Regions from separate parts of the Halomonas bluephagenesis genome, predicted to be linked through region 2. Evidence: predicted binding sites of a transcription regulator. Region 2 holds the regulator's gene; the other holds the start of a gene.
What was found. The regulator sigma-54, encoded in region 2, starts transcription at its own class of promoters, with help from an activator protein. The targets are predictions, from matches to a motif close to TGGCACNNNNNTTGCTNT.

Region 1 (5,356 bases), 1.9 Mb from region 2:
GTGATTTACCACGACGGTGTGCCACATCAACTTGATGGGCTGGGGGTGGAACACACTTTTAGCTTACTTCCCTGGTCAGCAGAAGCCTGTGAACCACCCGATCCCGCACTAGCCGATGCCGTCTTTGTGCTGCCAGCAGAGTGACCACTAACAGATTGGTCGCTACCAAGCTGTTTGCTCAAAGAATGACCGGTTAGGCATCATCTGCCAGCGCAGGCAGCAGCGTTTTTAATTTACGGGTCAGCGTATTACGCCCCCAACCGAGTAATTCTGCGGCTTTCCCTTTGCGGCCACCGGTATGTTTCAGCGCAGTTTCAATCAAAATACGCTCAAAATCCGGCACGGCTTCCTCCAATAAGTGGGTATGGCCTTCCGCCAGGGCGTGGTCCGCCCAATCCCTGAAAGCGGAACGCCAGTCGCCATGAACGCTGCTTTCAGAAGCATCTACAGAGCGCAGTTCCGGGGGTAAGTCCTCAATGAGAATTTCGCGACCGGAGGCCATTACCGTTAACCAACGGCAAATATTTTCTAATTGGCGAACATTACCCGGCCAGGGCAAACGAGTAAGGTGCGCTTCTGCCTCGGGCGTTAACACTTTGATATCTGTGGTCAACTCTTTGGCTGCTTCCGCTAAGAAATGACGCGTTAAACGCGGAATATCTTCCCGGCGCTCGGACAGGCGCGGCAAATGAACGCGAATTACGTTTAAACGGTGGAACAAATCCTCCCGAAATCGCCCATCATCGACTAACGATTCAAGGTTCTGGTGGGTAGCGGCAATAATACGCACATCGACTTTTACCGGAGTATGGCCGCCCACACGATAGAACTCACCGTCGGCTAACACGCGTAGCAAGCGCGTTTGCGTTTCGGCGGGCATATCACCAATTTCATCTAGAAACAGCGTCCCGCCGTTAGCCTGCTCAAAGCGCCCTTGGCGCTGTTGTGCCGCCCCAGTAAACGCGCCTTTCTCATGGCCGAACAGCTCGGACTCAATCAAGTCTCGGGGAATAGCCGCCATATTCAGCGCAATAAACGGCTTACCTGCCCGCGGGCTATGCTGATGCAGCGCCTGAGCAACACGCTCTTTACCGGTCCCAGACTCACCGTTAATCAACACGGTGATGTGGGAGTGGGAAAGCCGCCCGATGGCGCGAAACACTTCCTGCATGGCAGGCGCTTCACCAATAATCTCTGCGCTCAACCCTTCCGGCACGCTGACAGGGCGTTGACGCTCCCTGGCATGTGCTACCGCACGGCGTACCAACGCCAACGCTTCGTCCACATCAAAGGGTTTAGGCAAGTATTCAAATGCACCGCCTTGATAGGATGCCACGGCGCTGTCGAGGTCCGAATGCGCGGTCATCACAATCACAGGCAGGGCAGGGGGCGCGTCACGTACCCGCGACATTAAATCCAGCCCATCAATACCGGGCATACGAATGTCAGTCACCAGTACATCCGGTGGATTTTCTAATAATCGCTCCAGCGCAGTATCGGCACGTTCAATACACTCTACATCCAGGTCTGGCTGCGCTAAAGCCCGCTCTAATACCCAACGGATGGCGCGGTCATCATCGACAATAACCACTCGTGCTACATCGGTTTGTGTCGCCTCAGTCATGACGCTTCTCCGGTGAAATTAACAACCAATGGAATCAGTAAACGAAATTCGGTATGTCCAGGGCGTGAGTCGCATTCGATCAATCCTTGATGTTGGTGCAAAATCGATTGAGCAATCGATAGCCCTAGGCCGCTACCTTCAGCGCGCCCAGAAACCATGGGATAGAAAAGCGTTTCACGTAACGTTTCAGGTATGCCAGGGCCGTTATCAATCACCCCCCCCTCGCTAACTAATCGGTGACGTTCAGCACCCAGCGTAAATTGGCGGCGCGCGCGGGTGCGAAGTGTCAGCTCCGGCGAGGGTGTACCTGCATCACTCATGGCCTGCACCGCGTTTCGTGCCACGTTCAACAACGCTTGGATCATTTGAGATTCATCGCCAGAAAGGTCCGGCAAACTCGGGTCATAATCACGACGAATCTCAACATGCGGATGCTCGGCAATCAGCAGCGCTCGCACCCGCTCCAACACCTTATGAATATTGACTGGCTCATGTTTGACAATGCGATTAGGGCCTAACATGGAGTCAACCAAATCTCTGAGCCGATCCACCTCTTCCACAATAATATGGGTGAACTCACGCAGTGCCGGGTCATCCAGGTCGCGCTCCAATAACTGGGCGGCGCCACGAATTCCCCCCAGAGGATTTTTAACTTCATGGGCCAACCCCCGTGCCAGCACTTTGATGGTCTCTTGCCGGGTGGTTAGCGCTTCTTCGCGGGAAATCTGCATCAGCCGATCACGGGGCTCTACTTCTAACAACAGCTCATCGGCTGAGAGCGGCGTTACGGTGTAGTCCACCGTTAATGCCTCGCTGTTCAGCGGCGTAATGCGTGCTTCGCGCTGGGTATAGGGATGAAAGGCATCTCGCGCTTTGGCGAGGACATCATCAATACTCTCATCACCGCCTAACAGCGTATCTAAACTAATGCCCTGCACACGGCTAAAACTCACTGCCAGCAACGCTTCCGCTGCTGGGTTCATCCAGCGAACACGGAGTTCACCGTCTAGCAGCAAGACTGCGGTGGTGAGATGTTCAAGTAAGCGCTGGTACATGGCGTGTCCTGAAACGATGCTCTAAAAAGATAGTGTTGTTAACATTCAGAAGAGAAACTGCAAAAAGCGCGCCAATTAAGCATAAACGGCCATATGCACGGCTAATGAGCAGTGGGCGGGGGCGTAGCGAGCCGTTATAGCGCAGCCCGCGCGATCATCTCATCACTTAACGCACCATTATAGTGCACGCAGTTAATCAACAATAAAAATACTCACCGGATCAGTGCGGTGCTGAACACGCCCTCCACTGTCTAGCAGCTCGGCTTGCAGCTGATGCTGGCCAGTCGTTAGGCCAGCAAGCCAAAAAGCGTCGCTGTGCAGCGCCGACTGGCTTATCTCACCGTTCACCAACAATTGAATTCGATGATCTTCTCGAAGCGGTGGAACAACGTCTACGACCACCGCGGTGTGGTCTTTTCGAAGCGATGCCTCTGCCTGAGGAACCTCTATTGCAAAATGGTCATAGGGCATAAACGGCTGCCCTGGATGACCCTGGCGACGCGGTGACGCCGCGACTGGAGACGTGGAAACGCTAGGCAACGGTGCCAGCGTCATCGTTTCACCGCCGCGATCAGGGTTATCGGTAAAGGTCACGTTACCCTGCTCATCCACCACACGGTACACCGTTTGTGACTGCGCAGCGCTTACCCACAGGCACAGCAGTAGCGCAGCCCCTGTGGATAAACACATTTTGTGTTGCAAACGTAGACCACTCATCATTACTGGTACACCTTCTCAGTTTGCTACCATAAAAAACCCCCGCCGGAAGCGGGGTTTTCAGGCTAATCACACCGCAAAGGTGATTTTAGCAGCGGTTCTTAACAACCGTTCTTAGCAGCTGTAGTACATATCGAACTCAATGGGGTGAGTAGTCATGCGAATGCGCTCTACTTCTTCCATCTTGAGGTCGATGTATGCATCGATCATTTCATCAGTGAACACGCCACCTTCTGTCAAGAACGCGCGGTCTGCATCGAGTGCTTCCAGCGCTTGGTCTAGGCTGTTAGCAACGGTTGGTACTGACTTACCTTCTTCTGGCGGCAAATCGTACAAGTTTTTATCCATGGCATCGCCAGGATGAATCTTGTTTTTAATACCGTCGATACCGGCCATCAACAAGGCAGAGAACGCCAGGTACGGGTTGGCCGTCGGATCAGGGAAGCGCGTTTCTACACGCTTGCCTTTCGGGCTAGCCGTGTACGGAATACGGATAGAAGCAGAACGGTTACGAGCGCTGTAGGCCAGCATTACCGGCGCTTCAAAGCCTGGTACCAAACGCTTATACGAGTTAGTAGACGCGTTAGTGAAGGCGTTCAGAGCACGGGCGTGCTTGATAACCCCGCCAATGTAGTAAAGCGCCATTTCAGAAAGACCCGCGTACTCGTCACCCGCGAACTGGTTCTGGCCATCTTTCCAGAACGACTGGTGTACGTGCATACCAGAACCGTTATCGCCTACTAGCGGCTTCGGCATGAAGGTAGCGGTTTTGCCGTAAGCGTGGGCCACGTTGTGGATCACGTATTTCATTTCCTGAACTTCGTCAGCCTTCTTCACCAGCGTGTTGAATTTAACGCCGATTTCGTTCTGACCCGCGTTAGCAACCTCGTGGTGGTGAACCTCAACGGTCTGGCCAATCGCTTCCAGGGTGTTACACATTGCACCACGGATATCGTGGAAACTATCAACCGGGGGAACCGGGAAGTAGCCGCCTTTAACGCGCGGACGGTGTCCCAAGTTGCCGCCTTCTACCTGATTATTGGTCGCCCAGGCGCCTTCGTCAGATGTGATTTTGTACATAGAACCCTGAATGTCAGATTTCCAATGTACTTCGTCAAAAATGAAGAACTCAGGCTCAGGGCCAAAGAAAGCGGTATCGCCCAGGCCAGTGGACTGCAGATAAGCTTCTGCGCGCTTAGCAATGGAACGCGGGTCGCGGTCATAGCCCTGCATGGTGGCAGGCTCGATGATGTCACAACGCAGGATCAGGGTAGCGTCTTCAGTGAAGGGGTCGAGGAAACCGGTACCATCTTCAGGGCGAAGAATCATGTCGGATTCGTTAATGCCTTTCCAGCCCTCAATAGAGGAACCATCGAACATTTGACCGTTCTCGAAAAACTCTTCGTCCACGTCCCGTGCCGGTACGGTGACGTGCTGCTCTTTACCGCGCGTGTCGGTGAAACGCAGGTCTACCCATTTAACATCATGTTCTTCGATTAGCGCGAGAGTCTTGGCTGACATAGTGTCCTCCGGTATGAACGTGGCTTAAAGCTTATGACAGTAAGCTACCGATAAAAGAGTTATTAAACAAACCGGCTATTGTTGTAGCACGCCGAAAGGCATCTGCCTACGCCCCGCTAGCCGCTGCCTAATACTAAGCACAGAGCATGCCAACACTGCACCAATATGGCATAAAAAAATAACAAGCTATTGTTTTATAAATACTAAAAAATAAAATGCCATGCTTCTTCATGTGGCATAACGCTGTGCACTAAAACGGATTCAGCTCAAAATAGCCACACAACCTAGAAAATCGCACCAATAACGATCAACCTAAAACCCATCAGCACTAAAATGGTGCATGAATAACATCTACTATTTTTACACATTCCCGCAAACTTTAGCTTGATACTAAAAGAAACTCACACCTACAATTACTTACAAATGGATAGATTTCATA
Region 2 (5,356 bases):
GTTTATAGCCAAATGATTCTAGTGTTAGGGTTAATCTATCCTCACGCTTTTGGGCAACCTGGTCGGTTATCCGGCGGCGCAGATCGTGAACCGACAGGCGAGATGTGTCGATCATTAGGTCAGCGAGATCACGGATGTCGAGCAGAGTTTCTTCTTCTTTATTAATGGCCTCTTCAAGCGTCATGTCGCTATCGCGCGTCAGCGGGTGACGTCGGCGCGTGGCAGAGTAGCGCTCAAGAAGAATTCGCGCATCGGTGGTTAGATAGATAACTTGAAAATGAATGCTTTTCTGACGCAACGATTCAAGCATTGCTGGCAGCTGCTTTAGTGCAGCTGGTAGATTGCGTGCATCGATACTAACCGCTAGTTGGGGGCGTTCCCCTTGCTCACGCAGTTCATCCACCAGCGAGCCGAGCAGCATAGCGGGCAAATTATCGATGGCATAATAGCCAAGATCTTCTAACGCTTGTAAGGCGATAGATTTACCGGACCCTGAACGGCCGCTAATGATCACCAATTGCATAGAGTTTCTCTTGGCATGCCAATAAAAATGGAGATAAACGTTGGGCTAACAAGCAGTGCTTAGCGGTGGACCATTTAGGTAACAGGCTGTTCGCGAATTTTAGCTGTTATAAGGTCCAAAAGTTCGCGTTGGCTAGCCGCTCTGCGAAGCTGCTGACGTGTGTCAACGCTGTTCATAATAGACGCCACTTGCCCCAATAAAGCTAAGTGAGTGTCATCCGCCTCTTCGGGTACTAAAAGGACAAATACAAGGTCGACGGGATCGCCATCAATAGCATCGAAATCCACAGGCTCAGTTAGCTTTAAAAAACTAGCGATGGGTGAGCTGCAGTGAGGGCTGCGTGCGTGAGGAATGGCAACGCCGTTGCCTATTCCAGTGCTACCCAGGCGCTCACGACCAATGAGGCGGCTGAAGACTTCTTGGCTATCTAGGCTAGGCGTATTTTGCGCAATAAAGGTGCTGAAAAATTCCAGCACCCTTTTTTTGCTACCCCCGGGGACGTCATACAGCACGCGCTCCGGGGGAAGAATGGTTTCCAACGTCATTGAGTTAACGCACGCCTGCGCCTTGGGCGCGAGCTTGTGCTTTTTCCTTATGTTTAACGAGTTGACGATCGATTTTATCCGCTAGTGCATCAATCGCAGCGTACATATCATTGTCTAATGCTTCTGCGTGTAAATCAGCACCTGCAGCATGCAGGGTGCAGGCAGCTTGCTGACGCTCCTTTTCAACAGATAAGGTCACTTGTACGGTGGTGATGTTGTCGTAATGGCGCTCAACGCGTTCCAGCTTCTCATTTACATAGTCACGCAAGGCGTCAGTCAGATCTACGTGATGACCAGTGATATTTACTTGCATTGACGTGCTCCTTATCCATCGGACTGTTCTTCGATTGTAACCCTTTTTGCGCTATTGCAAAGCCCTTAGACAGACTTTGTTCGTTAGCACTGTTTTATTAGCGTAAACGGCGGCGTTCGCTTGAAGAGGGTATACCCATTGACTCGCGATATTTGGCCACCGTTCGCCTTGCCACATTAATGCCACCCTCTTCCAATAGCGACACGAGGCGGCTGTCTGAAAGAGGTTTCCCGGGCGGTTCATCTTGCACCAGTTTTTTGATTCGAGCCCGGATGGCGGTGCTGGAGTGACTGTCACCGCCGTCCTGGCCACTGACTTGGCTTGAAAAGAAGTATTTGAGTTCGAATACCCCGCGCGGGGTATGGATATATTTCTGTGTGGTGACCCTGGAAATAGTGGATTCATGCATTTCCACAGCGTCCGCGATATCGGCTAATATCAGCGGTTTCATGGCTTCTTCGCCATGTTCCAGAAAGCCTATCTGGCGAGCTATGATTTCTCGACCAACCCGCAGTAGTGTATCGTTTCGGCTTGAAAGGCTCTTGATAAGCCAGCGTGCTTCCTGGAGATGCTCTTTTAAAAACTGGTTATCTTGGCTCTTGTCAGCCCGTTTAATGAGGCTTGCGTAGTCAGGTTGAATGCGCAGCCGTGGCAATGCCTCCGGATTTAGCTCCAGGTGCCATCCCTCGTTATCGTGTCGTACCACTAAGTCTGGTGTCACATAGCTGTCATCTGTATCGCCAAAGGCGCTTCCTGGCCGAGGATCAAGGCTGCGGATCAAGCGGATTACGTCATCGAGCTGATCATCATCCAGGCTTAAGCGTCGCTTTAACAAACGCACATCATCTTTACCGAGCGCTTCAAGAAATTGACGTACTAGACGCTTGGCTGGCATAAGCAGCGGTGTATCTTCAGGCAGTGAAGCGAGCTGCAGCATTAAGCATTCCCGCAGGTCGCGAGCAAACACGCCGGTGGGCTCAAACTGTTGAAGACGAAGCAGGGTTGTTTCAACTTCACGCTGGCTAAGGCCTTCATGTCCTTGGGCTTTAAGTCCTTCGCGAATGTCGTTGAGAGGCTGGGTCAGATAGCCGTTGGCGTCCAGCGCATCGATGAGGCTTTCAGCGATGGCATGGTCGCGAGGTGAGAAGTCCGTCATGGCGAGTTGCCAAAGTAAGTGACCATGTAAGCTTTGGCCAGCGGCTTGACGCTCAAAGTCAGGCCCCTCGCTGCTGGTGCCATGGCTGCCTATATCTTGGTAAGTGTCTGACCAGTCACTGTCAGTAGAGAGTTCGCTAGGAATGCTTTCGGACCACTCAGCTTCCTGGGGTTCACTAACGGCCTGTTCGCCGAACTCATCTTCCTGTTCAAGCATTGGATTGGCATCAAGTGCTTGCTGAATTTCTTGACGAAGGTCCAGTGTTGATAGCTGTAGCAGGGCAATGGCCTGCTGCAGCTGAGGTGTCATGGTCAGCTGTGTACCGATACGCAATTGAAGAGAAGCTTTCATGACCATCTGAGAACCACTCGTTAATCAGAAAGCTCCACCCTAGTGCGAGTTATGGTTTGGTGCAAGTGCAATAAGTATGCCACTAGCACTATTTTTGCTGCAGGTGACTGTTTACAGGCGGAAATCAGCCCCCAAATAAACGTCTCTTACCCTTTGGTTATTGAGGATTTCCTGGGGAGGGCCGCTGGCGATGATATGGCCGTCACCTACAATGTAGGCAATATCGCAAATATCCAGTGTTTCCCGTACGTTGTGGTCAGTAATCAATACCCCGATATGGCGTTTTTTAAGTGCTCGGATTATCGTTTTAATATCGCCCACTGAGATCGGGTCAACGCCGGCAAACGGCTCATCAAGCAAGATAAAGGCAGGCTCTGTCGCAAGAGAGCGGGCAATCTCAACACGCCTACGCTCTCCGCCTGAAAGACTCATGCCTAAATTGTCACGGATGTGGGTGATGTGAAAATCTTCCAGTAGTGACTCAAGGCGCTGCTCCCTGGCGCTACGGTCGAGCTCTTTGCGGGTTTCCAGGATTGCCATAATGTTGTCGGCGACGGAAAGTTTACGAAAAATAGAGGCTTCCTGGGGTAAGTACCCAATACCTGCCATCGCGCGTTCGTGCATGGGGGCATGTGTTAAATCAAGCCCATCAATGCCTACTTTTCCCGCATCAGATTTCACCAAACCGACAATCATATAAAACGATGTCGTTTTGCCTGCGCCGTTGGGGCCTAGCAGGCCTACCACGCTGCCTTGAGAGATCTCTAGGTTAATATCCTTAACCACGCGGCGGCGCTTATAGCTTTTGGCTAAGTGATGGGCATAAAGTGTTTTTATCGGTGCTGCTTCTGATGTTGGTTCTGACGCTGTGGTTTGAGGTGCTGGCTCTGCGCTATTTGTCGGCACTGGGCACTCCCTATTGTTCCGGCTGAAGAGTCATGCGGATACGCTGTGGTTCACCACCACTAACATCAGAGCGTGCCTGAACAACGCCTTGGTCGATAAAGTACTCTAACCGTCCGCCTTGAAAGCGGTCTGCCTGCTGGGTAAGTTCGGCTTGGTCAATCAGCTCTACTCGGCGCTCGGCAACATGATAAATAATCCGCTTTGCCCAGCCTTCCATCGGCCTTGCCTGGCCTTCGAGCTGGTTGCGTATATAGGCTCGCCCACCGGTTGCTACGGCGCGCGATAGTTCACCAGCATCGTTACGCTGAATTTCAACGCGATCGCCGCGCAGTTGCATATTGCCCTGTCGAATATCGACGTTACCGGAATATACGGCGGTGCCTGCTCGTTGATCGAGATCTAAACGGTCAGCCTCTACTTCTACGGGGGCTTGGCTTTGCGCCATGACCGGAAGCGCTGCCGCTGAGATGGGTAGCGCAATGGCGAAGAGTGCCGTGCGAATGAGAGCGTTCATCGCGACTCCTACTGGGAACGAGTGGCCGGCGGATGAACGCCGCGCACGTTGTTGGTTAAGCGGATCTGGCTATCATCCAGCCATACATCCATGCGTGAAGCGTCAATGCGCTGGGGCGGCTGCTGAAGTACGGTCTCGGCATCGCTCCAGGCATGACGGGTGATGCCATCATAGTGCAATAACTCTGTATTCAGCTGCCAGCCCTCATCAGGAGCAAGTAGTTGAGCGGAACCAGCCAGCGTGAGTAACTGCGTGTCAGTATTAAGGGTGCCGGTCTCAGCCGTGGCCCGCCATTGGCGCTCTTCACTATCAAAGAGTATTACCCTGGGCTGGGTGACGTCGGTCATCGCCGCTTGTGGGGTATGCACTAAGCGGGGCGTCGTCAACGACTGCTGGATGGCGCCGGTTTCACCAAACAGCGTAATTTCTGCGTTTTCTAATACATGGCCAGGCTCTTGGGCGCGCGCTTCAGGGTCAATTGCTTGGTCTTGAGGGCCGCGTGGATCTAGCCATACAAGCACTCCACCTAAGATAAGTACCATGGCGGTTACCCAAACGCGTTTTTTAACCCAAAAGCGCATTACGATTGGCCGTGTAGATACGTGTCTAAAACAGCGTCCCAATGGCCTTGAGACATCAGTAAGGTGTCACAGATTTCACGTACAGCACCGTGACCGCCAAGACGATCAGTGATCCAGTCAGCGTGAGTGTGCATGTAGTCAGGTGCATTCGGTACAGTGATGCCGACGCCAGAACGCTTGATAGGGGCAAGGTCTGGTAAGTCATCACCACAGTAAGCAACTTGCTCTAGCGTAATATCGAGGCGTTGGCAAAGCGCGCGTAGCGTGGTGAGTTTATCCTCACATCCTTGATACACATGGGTTATGCCCAAAGACGCAGCACGCTGGCTGACCATGGGAGAGTCACGCCCGGTAATTAAGGCAACATGAATACCGACGCGCTTTAATAGTTTAAGGCCATGGCCATCTTGGGTATGGAACGCTTTGATTTCGATACCGTCAGCTTGGAAGTAGAGGCGGCCATCGGT

Region 1: the regulator sigma-54 is predicted to act here: its motif matches at 2,736-2,753, upstream of glnL (nitrogen regulation protein NR(II)).

The regions. Positions count from the first base shown of each region.
Region 1 covers NZ_CP133631.1:2,287,883-2,293,238, reverse strand. The annotation lists gene REH51_RS10240 (ChaN family lipoprotein) at 1-144, shown strand, start outside; gene glnG (nitrogen regulation protein NR(I)) at 194-1,624, opposite strand; gene glnL (nitrogen regulation protein NR(II)) at 1,621-2,679, opposite strand; gene REH51_RS10225 (DUF4124 domain-containing protein) at 2,872-3,399, opposite strand; gene glnA (glutamate--ammonia ligase) at 3,511-4,917, opposite strand.
Region 2 covers NZ_CP133631.1:391,191-396,546, reverse strand. The annotation lists gene rapZ (RNase adapter RapZ) at 1-523, opposite strand, end outside; gene ptsN (PTS IIA-like nitrogen regulatory protein PtsN) at 598-1,068, opposite strand; gene hpf (ribosome hibernation-promoting factor, HPF/YfiA family) at 1,073-1,381, opposite strand; gene REH51_RS01875 (RNA polymerase factor sigma-54) at 1,479-2,894, opposite strand; gene lptB (LPS export ABC transporter ATP-binding protein) at 3,000-3,725, opposite strand; gene lptA (lipopolysaccharide transport periplasmic protein LptA) at 3,805-4,308, opposite strand; gene lptC (LPS export ABC transporter periplasmic protein LptC) at 4,317-4,889, opposite strand; gene REH51_RS01855 (KdsC family phosphatase) at 4,889-5,356, opposite strand, start outside.